DNA from 3 places in the Thermoanaerobacterium sp. R66 genome. Region 2 is predicted to be linked to each of the others. Evidence: riboswitches for the same ligand, from Rfam matches in the RefSeq annotation. Region 2 holds a riboswitch; each other region holds the start of a gene.
The links. A riboswitch is a leader RNA that binds a small molecule or an ion and turns the genes downstream of it on or off. The one in region 2 is predicted to bind S-adenosylmethionine.
Positions count from the first base shown of each region.

Region 1: it holds a riboswitch for S-adenosylmethionine, as region 2 does, so the genes downstream of both, JJQ93_RS07205 (methionine ABC transporter ATP-binding protein) here and JJQ93_RS01035 (methylenetetrahydrofolate reductase) in region 2, are expected to answer to the same signal.
Region 3: it holds a riboswitch for S-adenosylmethionine, as region 2 does, so the genes downstream of both, JJQ93_RS10295 (homoserine dehydrogenase) here and JJQ93_RS01035 (methylenetetrahydrofolate reductase) in region 2, are expected to answer to the same signal.

Region 1 is NZ_JAEUWW010000001.1:1,413,658-1,419,492, forward strand. It holds gene JJQ93_RS07200 (BglG family transcription antiterminator) at 1-1,988, opposite strand, end outside; SAM riboswitch class I at 2,202-2,302, shown strand; gene JJQ93_RS07205 (methionine ABC transporter ATP-binding protein) at 2,379-3,401, shown strand; gene JJQ93_RS07210 (methionine ABC transporter permease) at 3,388-4,065, shown strand; gene JJQ93_RS07215 (MetQ/NlpA family ABC transporter substrate-binding protein) at 4,080-4,925, shown strand; gene spoVB (stage V sporulation protein B) at 4,959-5,835, opposite strand, start outside.
Region 2 is NZ_JAEUWW010000001.1:232,438-238,272, reverse strand. It holds gene JJQ93_RS01045 (manganese catalase family protein) at 1-42, shown strand, start outside; gene JJQ93_RS01040 (homocysteine S-methyltransferase family protein) at 73-2,478, opposite strand; gene JJQ93_RS01035 (methylenetetrahydrofolate reductase) at 2,501-3,403, opposite strand; SAM riboswitch class I at 3,458-3,552, opposite strand; gene JJQ93_RS01030 (DUF362 domain-containing protein) at 3,702-4,631, shown strand; gene JJQ93_RS01025 (sugar phosphate isomerase/epimerase family protein) at 4,657-5,469, opposite strand; gene JJQ93_RS01020 (glucose-6-phosphate isomerase) at 5,548-5,835, opposite strand, start outside.
Region 3 is NZ_JAEUWW010000001.1:2,060,556-2,066,390, forward strand. It holds gene JJQ93_RS10275 (HD domain-containing phosphohydrolase) at 1-956, shown strand, start outside; gene dnaX (DNA polymerase III subunit gamma/tau) at 1,015-2,607, shown strand; gene JJQ93_RS10285 (YbaB/EbfC family nucleoid-associated protein) at 2,677-3,012, shown strand; gene recR (recombination mediator RecR) at 3,026-3,625, shown strand; SAM riboswitch class I at 3,774-3,876, shown strand; gene JJQ93_RS10295 (homoserine dehydrogenase) at 3,940-5,232, shown strand; gene JJQ93_RS10300 (DUF1003 domain-containing protein) at 5,362-5,835, shown strand, end outside.

The DNA of each region.
Region 1 (5,835 bases), 1.2 Mb from region 2:
TTGAGATTTTTTACCAAGTCTTTGCTTTCAATAAATGAAACACTTAAATCGCCAAGTATCTCTATCCACATCTTGTCGTCATCCGGTGCAACCATTAGAAAAGCTGTCTTTATGATTTCATACTCGTTAATCAAATTTTTCATCTTGACATGGCTTTTCACTTTTCCAAAGACGAGGATTGGCTCCACCAAATCAGATGCTGTACAGTGGTAGATTACAAACCCTTTCCCTGGAAGTATTATCTTCCCAAGGCTTTCTCTTCCCAAAAGCTTATCCTCTATCTGCTTTATTTTCTCATTATTAATTCCATCATTACCAGCAAAATCTTCTAATAGAGAATCTATGATGTCTTTCGAGTTTTTGCCATAGACATCTTTAAGTTTAAGGGAATCGCATAGCTCAATTATCCTTTTGCCATACCACGCAATGTGTTCCAATTCTTTGTACCTGTCGCCTATGACTTTTTTCTCCGAGAAGTCCATTATAAAATCTGTGTTTAAAGCGTCTTTCAGTTTTTTTACGTCTTCATCTAAAAGCAGCGGATTGACTATTATTGTCTCTTTGTCCTTTATGTCCAGCGGAATTGTAGACACTATCAAGTCAATATCATCTCTATCTTTAAAGTCTTTAACTCTCAAGCTGGAAACCGTATCTACAATATTCAATTGTGGAAACATCTGAAGCTTAGATAAAAGCATCCTCGATGTCCCTATGCCGCTGGCACACACGACTAAAATATTGTGCCTTTTCATCATATCGCTTTTTCTTGCTATGGATGCGCCAAAATGCATCGCAATATATCCGATTTCATCATCAGGCACATCAACATTAAGCTTGTCTTTAATCACATTTGCAATAGATATACATTTTTCAAATAAACCGCTGTACCGTTCTTTTATGTCATTTATAAGCGGATTTCTAATCGCAAGACCCATGCGAAGTCTAAAGATAGTAGGCCTTAAGTGCGTCTTTAAACCGCTTAAAAGCATCGTATCGCCTTTAAGATCAGTGCCAAATTCATCTTCTGCAACGCTGACCATCTCATGCAGTATTTCATTTAACAGCTCGTCATTTACGTCTTCGGTATTTGCCCTGTACCTTGCTCCTTGTAGATGAATCGTTATATATCCGATTTCATCTTCTGGAATAGATATATCAAATTCTTCCTCCAGAAACCTGGCAAGCATTTCTGCAAACTTATACTCATCTGACTTCCTAAGCTCATAGAGGCTTTCATTACCTATTTTTATCTTTTCGCCTTCTTTTATTCTTTTTAGCGCCAATGCCAGATGCACCGTAAGCCCCATGTAGGAGCTTTCTGCTAATTCGTAATCAAGGGATTTCTCCAATTTTTGTATAGCCTTCTCTATCTTTAAAACCGTATCGTAGTCTATAAGCCTGAGTAATCTATCATTTATGTCTTCACTAAGCTTGTTTATATTATTGTACCCTTTATTTAAAAACTCAATTAGGTCTTTTGTCTCCACATTGTCATACAGAAAATTTATTATGGCCCTTCTTATATTGCTTTCATCGCCTTTTACGTATATGCCAACGCCAGGCTTAGTTACAATTGTAACATTTTGCTTGTTTAGCCATTTATCGATCTCTTTAATGTCATAGCTTATTGTTGCCGTAGTCACATTGTATTCTTTAGCGAAGTACTCAAGTTTTACAGGTTCTTTCATCTGCAAAAGCTCAGATAGTATCAACTTTCGCCTTTTATCAGCGTCAATGCTTGGCCTATAACCTATTACATCGAATTTGAATTTTTCGATATCATTATCAGTTCCTTCTAAGACTAGTACTCCATCGTCATTTTTAAGCTTCAAATTGTATTCTTTTATATATTCATTTATTGCATTTATTTCTCTGTAAACAGTCCTTTTGCTTAACTTGTACAAAACGACGATATCGTCCAAACTGGAAACTTCTTTTGAAATAACCTTTTTGAAGATTTCTAATTGGCGCCTACTTAACTCTTTCATAGATATTTGTCCTTTCGTCTATGACAAATTATTAATAAGTTAACTTATCTTTCATCTTAATTATAATCAATTTATTGATTAAATCAACACAAACTTGTGAATACACTGTCAGATTTATTATGACAAAAATTTAATATTGTCGCATGAAAATTTTGCTTGACTTTTCAACATCCATCCTATATAATCATTTTAACAACTAAAAACGAAATTATTCTCTTATCTAGAGAGGTGGAGGGACTGGCCCGATGAAACCCGGCAACCGGCACGTATGTGCAATGGTGCCAATTCCTGCAGCGATTGCTGAGAGATGAGAGAGGACGAAACCTCTTTCATTGGAGGTTTTTTTTATTGCTTTTTTAAACTACATTTGTGAAAAGAAGGTGAAATGATTTGATCGAAATAAAAAACTTAAGCAAAGTTTACAACACAAACGGAAAAGAGGTAATAGCTTTAAAAGACATCAACTTAACTATACGTGATGGTGAAATTTACGGCATAATGGGTCTAAGCGGTGCCGGGAAATCATCATTGATAAGGTGCATAAACATGTTGGAAAAACCTACATCTGGCAGCATACTGATAAACGGCGTAGAAATGACAAAGTTAAATTCAAAAGAACTGAGAAATATGAGAAAAAAGATTGGCATGATATTTCAGCATTTCAATCTTTTGATGAACTCTACAGTGTATGAGAACATAGCATTTCCTCTTAAGATCTCGAAAGTCAGCGATTCTGTCATAAAAAAACGCGTTGATGAATTACTGGATGTGGTAGATTTAAAAGACAAAAAGTACGCATACCCTTCGCAGCTATCTGGGGGACAAAAACAGAGGGTAGGCATTGCAAGAGCTTTAGCAAACAATCCAGACATAATTCTATCTGATGAAGCCACATCCGCTTTAGATCCTACCACGACAGAATCCATCTTAAATCTTTTAAAGGACATAAACAAACAATACGGAATTACAATCGTGGTAATAACGCACGAAATGTCTGTAATAAGAAATCTGTGCGACAAAGTGGCAGTTTTGGAAGACGGAATGATTATCGAGGAAGGAAATGTAATAGACATCTTTTCAAATCCTTCAACAGAAACATCTAAGAGATTTTTAAAAGATATGATAGCTGAACTTCCGCCAGACATATTGCTTGATGACGAAAATCCAAATGAGGAAATCTTGAGATTATCGTTTTTTGGTAGCAGCAGCAACCAGCCTGTCATATCCCATATGATAAAGAATTTCGATGTTGAAGTGAATATCATTTCCGGAAATATCGAAAGAGTGCAAAACTCACAGATAGGAAATCTCTTAATAAAAATAAGCGGTGAACAGAATTCCATAAAAAATGCTATAAAATTTTTAGAAAACAATGGTCTTAGAATAGAGGTGCTTAAAAATGGTATCGTCTAACATATTCCAGTATTTATTAAACTTGTGGCAGCTTATGGAAGAACCTCTTTGGGAATCTTTGTACATGGTGTTTTTCTCAACACTTTTCTCAGTAATAATAGGACTGCCTCTAGGCATAATACTTGTCATAACCGACAAAGGTCATATAAAGGAAAATCTAAAGTTAAATCAGGTATTAGGTACTGTGATCAATGTCATGAGGTCAGTGCCGTTCATAATCCTCATAATCGCAATCTTCCCATTGGCAAGGCTTATTGTTGGCACAACTATAGGACCTACCGCTGCTATTGTACCACTGTCCATTGCTGCAGCCCCATTTGTAGCAAGAGTTGTAGAATCATCTCTTAAAGAAGTAGACTGGGGCGTCATTGAAGCATCTATATCTGTTGGCGCTTCAATACCACAGATAATATTCAAAGTCATGATTCCAGAATCATTGCCATCACTTATATTGGGAATAACTCTTACAGTGATAAATATTTTAGGGTATTCTGCTATGGCAGGTGCTATTGGAGGAGGTGGTCTTGGAGATCTGGCTATAAGATATGGCTACCAAAGGTTTCAGACAGATGTGCTTATTGCCACAATCATAGTCTTAATAATCTTTGTAGAAATCGTGCAAAGAATAGGAAACTATCTTGCAAAAAAAGTTGATAAAAGATGAAAGGATGGTATGTAATGAAAAAATCATTTTTATTTCTCACTCTCATATTGACATTTGCATTTATCTTATCAGGATGCACAAAATCCAACAACACAGCCGCTACATCCAACGCAAATTCAAACACAGATACCTCTACTAAAATGACGAAGATAGTCGTTGGTGCAACGCCAAACCCCCATGCAGAAATACTTAATGTAGTAAAGCCTATTCTTGCAAAAGAAGGCGTAGATCTTGAAATAAAAGAATTTACCGACTATGTGACGCCAAATACTGCACTTGTCGACAAGCAAATCGACGCAAATTTCTTCCAACACGTTCCATACCTTGAGGACTTCGAAAAGAAAAACAATGTAAAATTGGTGCCATTAGTCAAAGTGCATGTAGAACCGATGGGGGCATATTCAAAAAAGATCAAGTCAAAAGATGAATTAAAAGACGGTGCAACAGTGGCTGTTCCAAACGATGCTACAAATGAAGGAAGAGCGCTGCTTCTACTGCAAAAAGAAGGGTTAATTAAGTTAAAAGACCCAAATGGCCTTACACAAACCCCGAGAGACATCGTGGATAATCCAAAGCATTTAAAGATTGTAGAGCTTGAAGCACCTCAGCTTCCAAGGACGCTTCAAGATGTGGATTTGGCCATTATAAACACTAATTTTGCATTAGAGGCAAACTTAAACCCTTTAAAGGATGCAATTTTTATGGAAGACAAAAATTCTCCTTATGCTAATGTGTTAGTCGTAAGGGAAGACAATCAAAATGACCCAGCGATACAAAAGTTGGCAAAAGCCTTAAATTCTGATGAAGTCAAGAAATTTATCGAAGACAAGTACAAAGGCGCTATAGTTCCAGCTTTTTAACATGAGAAAAAACCCGTTTAAAGCGGGTTTTTATTATTTATTCCTGGAAAATATCAATCTATTCAAATCTTCTAAATATGGAAGCTTTACAAGTTGACATGATGCAATGTATACTAAAAATCCTGATAATACTGTAATAGACATTGTGATCCATTCGTTTGCGACTACCGCAGCCAGATTAAAATAAATGATCGTGTCGTAAATCCCCATTATAAGTGCAGCTATAAGCGGTTTTAAGAACCAATTGTTAAAATCAATATCTAAGTTAGTAATCTTAACTAATGCTTTAAAATTTAAGAGGAAGACAAAAGCATCAGCGAATATGAAGCCGTAAATATACCCGAAAAGCCTTAAACTTGGTATAGGCACTAATAGATACATGGCAATTACAGAAATTGTAGTCCAGATGACAGAATTTCTCAAAACCAAGTTTTGCATCCCAAGCCCATTCAATATGCTTGTGACTATAGACTCCAGGTATGCAAAAATGCTTCCTGCAGCTATTACCTTAACTAACAAACCTACTCCTGGACTTTTAGGGTAAAGCAATGAAGCTATTTCATCAGGCAACATCAAAAACAATACGGCTGCTGGTATGCCTATCATAGTAGTATATCCTATGGCTTGATTTATCCTCTGCCTTACTGCATCCCATCTTTTTAAAGATGCCGCTTCTGATACTGCAGGAAGCACTGTAACTGACAAGCTCATTGTTATAACTGCAGGCATATATGCAAGTGGATAAGCCATTCCAGACAGCTTTCCAAACTCAGATATAGCTTCTTTGTGTGAAAGTCCTGATTTGACAAGCTTTGAAGGTATGATGAGAGATTCAAACAAGTCCAAGATGTTTACAATCATCCTTGAAATAGTAATAGGAAAAGACGTCTTTACTATTGTCTTTGCAATA
Region 2 (5,835 bases):
GATCTGGTGCAAGAACATCTAAGAAGCAAAAAAATATTTTAAAAAAGCCGGCTATACCGGCTTTTTGTCTGCTCAATTCGTATTTAATTCACTAAACACTTTATCTGCTATCCTTACAGCTTCTTGCGCGTTGGCTCCGTAGTAATCGGCTCCAATCTTCAATGCATAATCTTTTGTAAGGACAGCACCGCCTACCATTATCTTTAGGTCCTTTATGTTTCTCAACACTTCAATGGTCTTTTCCATATTATTTAACGTAGTCGTCATCAGTGCACTAAGCCCTACAAGCTTCGCATTTGTCCTTTTTACTTCATCTACAATTATAGATGGTTTAACATCTTTCCCAAGATCTATAACTTCATAGCCATAATTTTCAAGCAGTACTTTTACTATATTTTTACCTATATCGTGTATGTCGCCTTCAACTGTTGCCAGTATTATTTTACCCTTAGAGCCCATACCTTTAGGCATCTTTTCCTTTAAAACTTTAAAAGCACTTTCAACGACTTCTGCTGAATTTAAAAGCTGTGGAAGAAAATATATCCCTTTGTCATACTTATCTCCTACATCTTTAAGCGCAGGTATTATCGTATTATCTACTATGCTTAATGGTTCTAATCCTTCATTAAGTATTTCCATCACTAATCTATCTATATCAGCCTTTTTGCCATCTAATATATTTCTGTAAAGCATCTCGCTTGCATTACTATCTGTTTTTTTCCCTACAGATAATACTTGCGTCTTATTTATCCCATCATCTTTCTTATATGTATTTATGTATCTTTCGCATCTTTTATCCCTTGATGATAAGACCATCGAAGCGTTCAATATATCCATTGTTATCTTATCATTTGGATTGACTATAACAGCATCTAAGCCGTATGATATCGCCATCGCAAGAAATGCAGTATTTATAAGTTGCCGCTCAGGCAATCCATAAGATACGTTGCTAAGTCCTATGACCGTACTTACTCCAAGCTTAGACTTAACAAGATTGATGGCTTTTAATGTTTCTATTGCTGCTGTCTGCTCAGATGACACTGTAAGTGCGATACAGTCAATTATTATATCTTCTTTTGGTATTCCATACTCTAAAGCGGCTTTTACAATCTTCTCAGCGTTTCTAAGCCTTTCATCTGCATTTTTAGGAAGACCGTCATCACTTATTGTAAGTCCTATAACACTTGTGCCGTATTTTTTGACAATAGGCAATACTTCTTGTAAACTTTTCTCTTTTGCACTGACAGAATTTATAATAGGCTTACCTCTGACTATCCTTACCGCTTTTTCAATCGCCTTTACATTGCTACTATCTATCTGCAATGGCACATTGACGATGTTCTGTACCTGCGAAACGATTTTAGGCATCAATTCCTCTTCGTTTATGCCAGGCACACCAATATTCACGTCAAGTACGCTTGCGCCAAGTTTTTCCTGCGATACAGCTTCATCGTAGATCAGATTATAATTGCCTTCTTTGATAGCTGCACTCAATTTCTTCTTTCCTGTAGGATTTATCCTTTCGCCGATTACACACACAGGATAATCGCTGCCTATGAAAACAGTCTTTGTATTTGATGAAACTGCTGTGTATTCTTTCACGGCAGTTTTTTTCTCTGTATCATGTATCTCAGCTTTCAAAAGCTTAATAAATTCTGGAGTCGTCCCACAACAACCACCAACAATAGATGCCCCGCATTCTAAAAGCTTTTTTGTCTCGACGGCAAATTTCTCTTTCGTAATGTCGTAAAGAGTCAATCCATCCTCTAAATGAGGCATTCCTGCATTTGGCTGCGCCAAAATTGGTATCCTTGAAACTTCAGCCATCTTCTTCACTATGTCTGCCATCATGTCAGGTCCCGTAGAGCAATTGACACCTATGGCATCAAGGCCAAGCCCTTGAAGACTTACTACTGCTGTAACAGGGTCTGTCCCCATAAGCGTCCTTCCATCTTCTTGAAACGTCATGGTACAAATTACCTTTAAATTAGTATTCTCCTTTACAGCAAGAATAGCCGCCTTCGCTTCTAATATATCTGACATAGTCTCAATAAGTGCCAAATCAGCACCGGCTTTTTCCCCTTCTACAGCAACCTCTGCAAAGGCACTATAAGCCTCGTCAAATGTCAGCTTGCCAAAAGGTTCCATCAGTTCGCCAATAGGCCCTATAGAAAGAGCAACGGCTTTATTACCAGCAGCTTTTCTGGCTATCTGTACTGCGCTTTTGACTATTTCAGGCAATTTATCTGAAAGATTGTAAGATTTTAATTTTATCCTATTGGCGCCAAATGTATTTGTCTCAATAACATCTGCCCCTGCATCAATATACGACTTGTGGATTTCGTACACAATATCCGGATGTAAGAGATTGTAATATTCAGGGCATTCTCCTGTTTTAAGTCCTTTTTTCTGAAGCATAGTGCCCATTGCTCCGTCAAAGACGATTATGCTATTCTTTAAATTCTTAAAAATATCCAATTGCAACATCTCCTTATGATGACTACAATACTTCTTCTATATCATTTTGTCTCATGTTCTTTACGCCATTTACAATGTCAACAACTATATCTGTCTTGCCAAGTGGCATGATATGAACACCACCCACTTTATTTTTTATCTTGTTTATAAACTCTATTGCAATTTTTGTCCCTTCACCTTTTTCACCGTTTTTCAACCTGTCTATTATTTTTTCAGGTATCTCGATGCCAGGCACCTTTTCGTTCAAGTTAACAGCCATCTTATAGCTTTTAAGGGGTAGCACCCCTACTAAAACCGGAATATCAAATTGCTCTACGGCATCAAGAAATCTGTATAAAATCTCATCATCGTAGACAGGCTGAGTCTGTATGAAAGATGCTCCACATTCTATTTTCGTCCTTAATTTTTCTATTGATTCAGGTCTTAAATCATTTGGATTTGCTGTTGTCCCTATGCAGAAATTTGTAGATGATTCCAACTTATTTCCGTTGTAGTCAAAGCCATCATTTAGCGACTTTGCTATCTTCACAAGACCTACAGAATCTACGTCGTACACGCCTGTTGCCTGTGGCACATCACCTCGTTTTGGATCGTCTCCTGTAAGGGCAAGGATATTTCTGACTCCAAGAGCATACGCACCCAAAAGCTCTGCTTGAAGGCCAATAAGATTTCTGTCCCTACACGTTAAGTGAAATATGGTTTCTATATTTAGATGATTTTGCAAAAGATGTGCCAATGCAATAGGGCTCATTCTCATATTTGCCATAGGACAATCAGTTATATTTAATGCATCTGCTATTCCATATAATTTTTTCGCTTCTTCAATAGAATTCGAAATATCAGCTCCTTTTGGCGTCGATATCTCCACGGTTATGACAAATTGCTTATTTTTAAGTTTCTGGCACAAATTTTCAGAATTTCGCAAAACGACCCCTCCTTAAAATAAAAAAACTCTTCGCCAAAAGAAGAGATATTTTTGCTCCCATCTTTCAGCGATATGCTGCTGGAATTGGCACCGTGATATCCGGTTGCCGAGCTTCATAGGGCCAGTCCCTCCGCTACTCTTGATAAGAGTTTACTATATTAATTTATTAAATTATATGATACCGTCCTCTGGTACAATTGTCAATGAAATATTTGTTGAAATGTTAAAATTACTTAGGCTTTTTGCTTAGATATTTTAATTTTTGATAAAATGCAAATCATATATATGAGGTGATTTTATGAGGTACAGAAAAATTGTAGAACCAGTAGTAGCAATAGCATCTGGCCCTGATGAGATACAAAACTTAAATACCGCTTTAAACTTATTACCTTTGCAAAATCTAATCGAAACGGGTAATACCGTTGTAATAACGCCAAATTTCGTTAAAAGCAAGCCTCCTCAAAGCGGTACGATAGTAGGACCAGATACATTGAGAGCCCTTATAAGATACGTAAAGTCTAAAAATCCTGGCAGGATTGTGATTGCCGCCGGCTCTGGTGGAGATCCTACGCCTAAAGTTTTATCTGACAATGGATTTGATAAAGTCATTTCAGAAGAAGGCGTAGAATTTGTAGATCTAAATTACGGTCCTTACGTAGAATTGCTGCTGGACGACTGTCTTTTAAAATCAACAAAAGTAAATGAACTTTATGAAAAAATGGATGTACTAATTTCATTCACTCAAATGAAAATGCACGAAGAAGCTACAGTATCGCTTGGAATAAAAAACATAGCTTTAAGCTGGCCTCCCGCAGAAATACACGGATTTCCCAAAAAAAATTTAGGCATACACGATGACCTTCACAATTTCATAAGGGCCATGGCTGAAAAAATATCTATAGATCTTACAATATTAAGCGGTCAAGAAGCGATGATAGGCACAGGGCCATCAGAAGGAAAGCCTATCAATGCAAACATGATAATAGCAGGAACAGATCCTGTAGCAACAGATACAGTAGGTGCCAGAATGTTTGGACTTATGCCTCAAGGCGTCAACTACTTGTTTCAATGTGCTAAAAGAGGTGTAGGCACAGGTGAGCTTAAAAATGTCACTATCAAAGGCATACCATTGCAACAAGCTGAACTGAATTTCTCTACGCAGGCGTATGGCTATGGCATCGCCTTAGATTCAAGCGGAATAAAGCAGATGGTGCCAGGAAAAGTCTAAAGATAAGGGTTTACTTCCCTTATCTTTATTTTTCAAAGATGCTTTTTAGGTATTCAATGCCTTCTTTTAAATCATCAATATCCTTATAGTTGTTTCTGTAGACTTCCATTATGATAGATCCATTGTAATCCAATTTTTTTAACTCTCTATTAAGCTTTGCAAAGTCAAAACTTCCTCTGCCTGGAAGGTACAAACTGCCGCAATCATCGTAATCGCATAAATGGACATTAACGAGTTTATCTCCCATTGATTTTAAGTATTCAAATGGATCTTTCTTGCTTTTCATCGCCTGCTTTATATCCAATGTAAAATAAACATTTCTGCTTTTCACAGCCTGTCTTATGAATGTAGCGAATTCTGGATATGCAAACCAACACCAATAGACATTTTCCCAAGAAAATTTAACCCCATATTCTCCTGATGTATCAGCTATATAATCCACATATTTCGCAATCTTGTCAAAATCAATATTAGGCGTCGTATCTTTTTTAACAGCAGGTCCGTGAAAAACGTATATTTTTGCCTTAAGTATCTTTGCTGCTTTCAAGACTTTAATAAGCATCTTTGAGGCATCGTTCCTTTGCCTTTCAGTTGCTGAAAAAAGCTGCGGTTCAAACTGAGTGCCTATAGCATGTATTGAATTAACTTCAATGCCGTATCTATCTAAATCATCCCTCATAGCTTTGCAATAATCTTCATCATATTCGCTGTAAGATTCCAAAAAAACTTCTACACTCTTTATGCCCATTTTAGCTATTATAGGAATCGTTTCCTCTGTAAGATAGTCAGGATAAAAACAAGCCGTCGATATGCCAACTTCCATTTCATCACCATCCAAAAACAATTCTCATATATAATATTATACATGAAATCATTCTGACAAAAAAAGATATGCCAATCGGCATATCTTTCATAACTATCTCTTTAGCCTCTTTTCCAATTCTTCTTTCTCTTTTTCATAACCTGGTTTGCCTAAAAGTGCAAACATGTTTTTCTTGTACGCTTCAACGCCTGGTTGATCAAACGGATTAACGCCATTTAAATAACCGCTTATGCCACAAGCCATCTCAAAGAAGTATACAAGGTATCCAAAATTGTAAGCCGATATCTCAGGCACATTCACAATCAGGTTAGGCACTCCGCCGTCATTGTGAGCAAGCACCGTACCTTCAAAAGCTTTCTTGTTTACGAAATCAACTGTCTT
Region 3 (5,835 bases), 1.8 Mb from region 2:
TAAATGAGTCAGGAAGATTAGAGCTTATGGTAGCAGCAGGGGAATTGAGAGACATGCCTCTTTTAAAAGAGTTGTCGTTGTCGTCGGATGAAAATGTTAAGCTTCTTGTTTCAAAAGAGATTACTGTTTTGGATCCTAATAAATTCCCGATAGATGATAATTTGCTTTTGCGATTGAAAGAATTAAATGTAAAAAACGTGATAGCTGTTCCACTCATATCTAAAGATAAGGCTGTGGGAATCTTAAATATATTAACAACTTCAAAGCTTGCCAATGATATAAGCTTGTTGAGGTCTGTTGCTGATAGTGTGTCTGTTGCCATAGAAAATGCAAATCTATATGACGACATGAGGAATTGGTACTTTAGGACCATCGACGCTTTGGCTCATGCTGTTGAGGCAAAGGATAAATACACCAAGGGGCATTCACTTAGAGTTTCGAAGTACGCTGCAATTATAGCCGAAAGCATGGGACTGCCAAAAGATGAAATAGAAAAGATAAGGATCGCTGGTTTGTTGCATGATATAGGAAAGATAGGGGTGGCTGACAGTATACTTACCAAGCCTGGCAAGCTTACAAATGAGGAGTACGACAAGATAAAGCAACATCCAAAAATATCCAGAAAAATATTAGAACCAATTGGACTATCTAAGGATATAATAGATGGAATTGAAAAGCACCACGAAAGATACGATGGGAAAGGATATCCGTTTGGGCTTGATGACGACAACATACCGCTGATTGCTGCGATACTGTGCGTGGCAGACTCGTTCGATGCTATGACATCTGATAGATCGTATAGGAAGGGGATTTCCTTTGACGAGGCCGTAAATGAATTATTGAAGTACAAAGGCACACAGTTTAATCCGAGGGTTGTTGACAGCGTAATATCTATATACATGAGAGATAGAAAAAAGATGGAGAGGATAAAAATAGAAACGGAAGTAGCAAACTAAAAGGATATAGAAAAGTATCCTTTTTTTTGTTACAATTAAGTAAATGAGGTGTTTTTATATGTACCAATCACTGTACAGAAAGTATAGGCCCAGAAGCTTTGGGGAAGTTTTGGGGCAAAATCATATTGTCAGGACTTTAAAAAATCAGATAAAAAGTGGGCGAATAGGACATGCATACCTTTTTTGTGGTACAAGAGGTACAGGCAAGACAAGTGTTGCAAAGATTTTTGCAAAAGCTGTTAATTGCCCTAATAGCGTAGATGGGGAGCCATGCAACAAATGTCAGATATGCGAGTCTGCCAATAACAATTCTCTCATGGACATAATAGAGATAGATGCGGCATCGAATAACAGCGTTGATGATGTAAGGGAATTGAGGGATAACGTCATATATGCTCCTTCTTCATGTAAGTACAAGGTGTACATTATCGATGAAGTCCATATGCTGTCTGGCAGCGCTTTTAATGCCCTTTTAAAGACGCTTGAAGAGCCTCCGCAACATGCGATATTTATTCTGGCTACAACTGAGCCAAATAAGATACCTGCAACTATTTTGTCAAGGTGTCAAAGGTTTGACTTTAAAAGGATATCATCGAAAGTTATTTCACAGAATATAAAGAAGATAGCTGAAGACAGCCAAATAAATATAGACAGTAAAGCAATTGCACTGATTGCAAAGCATGGAAATGGCTCTATGAGGGATGCTATAAGCATACTTGAGCAGTGTGCTTCATACAACGATGTTTTAACGTATGATGATGTGTGTGATATACTTGGCACTGTAAATGATGATACATTGTTTGCTTTAGTGAATAGTTTAAACGATAGAGATGGAAAAGAAACCATAAAACAGATAGATAAGTTGATGCTTTACGGCATAGACGTAAATAATTTGGTGAAGGCTTTATTGTCTTTTTTGAGAGATGTGATTGTATATAAGACATGTGGTGATGAGTCAGAAGAGATATTAGAAACAGAGATAAATGATGTAATTAAGAAGGCTTCTTTATTTGACATGGCGTTTTTATCAAATGTGTTAGAGAAATTGATAGATCTTCAGGGAAAAATAAGATATGCTCAATCTCCAAGAATAATGCTGGAAATAACATTGCTTAAGCTTATAAATCCGGAAATCTCACCTGATATGGACAGTATTTTAGATAGACTAAGTATGTTGGAAAATGTGATTAAAAATGGAAAAGTAATGCCATCTGTAGAGAAGGATATTGTCGCTGATGATAAAACTTTAAAATCTGAGAGGGCTTTTGATGATGTAGTGGTAAAAAAAGAAGCGAAAAAAACTGATGATATAGTTGATAAAGTAGATAAGAGCATTGAGATAAATGTGAATGAAGTTTTCAAAAAACTATTAAGCATGATAAAGAAAGACAGACCGATGATTTTTTCTTTTTTAAGCTTAGGCAAACCGTATTTGAAAGATGGCAATTTTGTGATAGAATATCCAAAGGAGCATGTGTTTTACAAAGAAGAGCTTAATAAAATCGAAAATAAAGATTACATCAAAGATGCTATTAAAAGACTGACAGGTAATGATTACAACATAGTTTTTGCTACAGAAGAAAAAAATGAAGATGAACAGTTAATTGAGGCAGTAAGAAAATATTTTGGCGATGTAGAAATAATAGATTGATTAATCACTACTGAGTCAAAATTAGCATATAAATAAGAGAGAATACAAAATTAATTAGGAGGTATTTGGATGGCTAAAGGAGGATTTCCTGGCGGTTTCAACATGAATAACATGATAAAGCAAGCGCAGCAGATGCAGGAGCAAATGAAGAAAATGCAGGAGGAGCTTGAAAACAAGACGGTTGAGGAGTCTGCAGGCGGTGGAGCTGTAAAGGTAGTGGCAAATGGCAGAAAGGAGCTTATAAGCATAAAGATCGATCCGGATGTCGTTGACAAAGACGATGTAGAGATGCTGGAGGATCTTGTATTGGCTGCAGTAAATCAAGCTTTAAGAAGTGCTGAAAAGATGATTGCAGAAGAGATGGGAAAAATAACAGGAGGTTTCAACATACCTGGCTTGTTCTGAGGTGAATTAATTAATGAACGTATATTCGAGGTCATTGTCAAGGCTTATTGATGAATTATCAAGACTTCCCGGCATTGGACGCAAGACAGCTCAGAGGCTGGCGTTTTACATCTTAGATATGCCTTTAGACGATGTTGTTAACTTGTCTAATGCTATTTTAGAGGCAAAGAACAATTTAAGATACTGTAAAAAGTGCTATAACTTTACTGACAGTGAGCTTTGCAGTATATGCAGTGATGAGACGAGGGATACACATACCATATGTGTAGTTTCCGATCCCAAAGATGTAGTAGCGATGGAAAAGACGAGGGAATATCGAGGCTTATACCATGTACTTCACGGTGCAATATCGCCTATGGATGGAATAGGTCCAGAGGATATAAAGATAAAAGAGCTGTTGGAGAGGATAAAAGACGCTGAAATCAATGAAATAATATTAGCTACAAATCCAGACATAGAAGGCGAGGCAACTGCAATGTACATCGCAAAGCTTATAAAACCTTTTGGAATAAAGGTGACAAGAATTGCACATGGTGTACCGGTAGGCGGTGACCTCGAATACACAGATTCTGTAACACTGTCAAGGGCTTTAGAAGGCAGAAGGGAAATGTAAGTGATCGAAATTGAATCTTTTAACTAAAAGGTACTATGTTGATGTAAGAAAATGTGGAAAAGATAAAAAATCTAAAAATATGTATTGATTCTTAGCGTATAAAGTGATAATATAAATATCAACAAATTTAAAAGAGAATATTGAAGGCCTCTTATCAAGAGTGGTGGAGGGACTGGCCCGATGAAACCCGGCAACCGGCATTTATATGCGTTTGGTGCCAAATCCTGCAGGGAAAACCTGAGAGATGAGAGGAGTGGCGTATTTTGGCCCTCTTCTCATTGAAGAGGGCCAAAAATTTTTAGGAGGTATGCCACATGGAATTTAAGATTGGATTGTTGGGATTTGGAACAGTAGGAAGCGGAGTCTATAAAATAGTCGCATCAAGAAAACAGCATATAAAACAAAAAACGGGGTTTTATCCCGAAATAAAAAAAATACTAGTGAAGCATCCTGATAAGCCGAGAAATGTTAATGGTGTAGATGAAATACTAACAACTGATGCTAACGAAATCTTGTGTGATAGCGAAATAAGTGCAATAATTGAAGTAATGGGAGGAATTGATCCTGCTTACGAGTACGTAAAAAAGGCGATAATTTCTAAAAAACATGTAATTACTGCAAACAAAGAGTTAATAGCAAAATATGGAGACGAGCTTAGAAAAATGGCAGATGAAAATGGTGTATTTTTGAAATTTGAAGCAAGTGTCGCTGGAGCAATCCCCATTATACATCAAATTGAGAGGCTCAAAATAACCGATGAAATAAATTTTGTAGGAGGGATAATAAACGGTACTACAAACTACATATTGACGCAAATAACAGAAAAGGGAATGAAATATGATGAAGCACTTTTATCAGCTCAAAAAAGAGGTTATGCTGAAAGCAATCCGGATTACGATATAAAAGGATTCGATGCTTTGTATAAGCTTGTGATTCTCATAAAAAAAGCATTCGATGCTGATGTTTCTGCTAATTCAATATTGAGATATGGTATAAATGAAATAAAAAATGACGATATATATTATGCTGAAAAATTGGGATACAAGATTAAACCATTTGCATGGGCTAAATACGAGAAAGGAAACGTCTATGCGAGTGTAGAGCCTATATTGATAGAAGATAGCAACATTTTAGCAAGTGTTGGTGATGTAAACAATGCTGTTATACTGAGAGGAGACAGTTTTAAAGAGCTAATTTTTATTGGAAAAGGTGCAGGACAAATGCCTACAGGTGATTCGGTTGTTGCAGATTTAATAGATATACTATTGAATTATGATATAAAAACGAATCATACGTCTAAACGCATTTCAGTTTTTAATGGTAGTTTTACAGATGTATTTTATATAAAACTTAAACCATTTTACAAGTTTAATATAAAAAATATTTTAAAATTTTTTACTGATAATGGCGCTTCGTTTAATGAGTCTGTTTATGATGGAAATACTTTTGCGGCTGTTTTCAAGCTTTTTGATAATGATATAAACAGGTTTATAGAAAGTTTAGAAAACAAAAAAATGTGTACAATAGAAAGTCTCTTCAAAGTGTTGCATGATGACAATGAAGTGGATAATAAACAAGTTAATACAATACAAAGTGAAGTTATATAAAAATTATACAAAGTATGATGCACGTCATTAAATTAACGGAAAGTAAATTTAAATCTTGTAATGCGTTTGATATCTATCAACATAAAATTTTAACCAATATTTATTTTTACAATGAAATGAGGGATGAATATGACAAAGAATTTTTCGAAAAAGGACTTGATTAAAGTTATATTAGAAGATATAGATGATTCTGAAATGATTGAAGAAGATATTATTCATATGATTATTAATGAGAAAGTTGCTAAAGATGTTTCAAAAGAGCATGAAAAGCATTTAACTTTTGGAGACAGAATGTCAGATAAGTTAGCGGAATTTGCCGGAAGCTGGGTTTTTATAATAGGTTTTGGAATTGTGCTTTTTGCCTGGATCATTGCGAATAGTTTTATTTTAAAACGTCCTTATGATCCATATCCATTTATTTTGCTTAATCTTATTTTATCATGTCTTGCTGCAATTCAAGCTCCAATTATTATGATGAGCCAAAATAGGCAAGAAGCAAAAGACAGAATTCGCTCTAAAAATGATTATAAAGTTAACTTAAAATCAGAGCTAATTATAGAAGATCTCCATAAAAAGATAGATGAATTGCAAAAATTACACCAA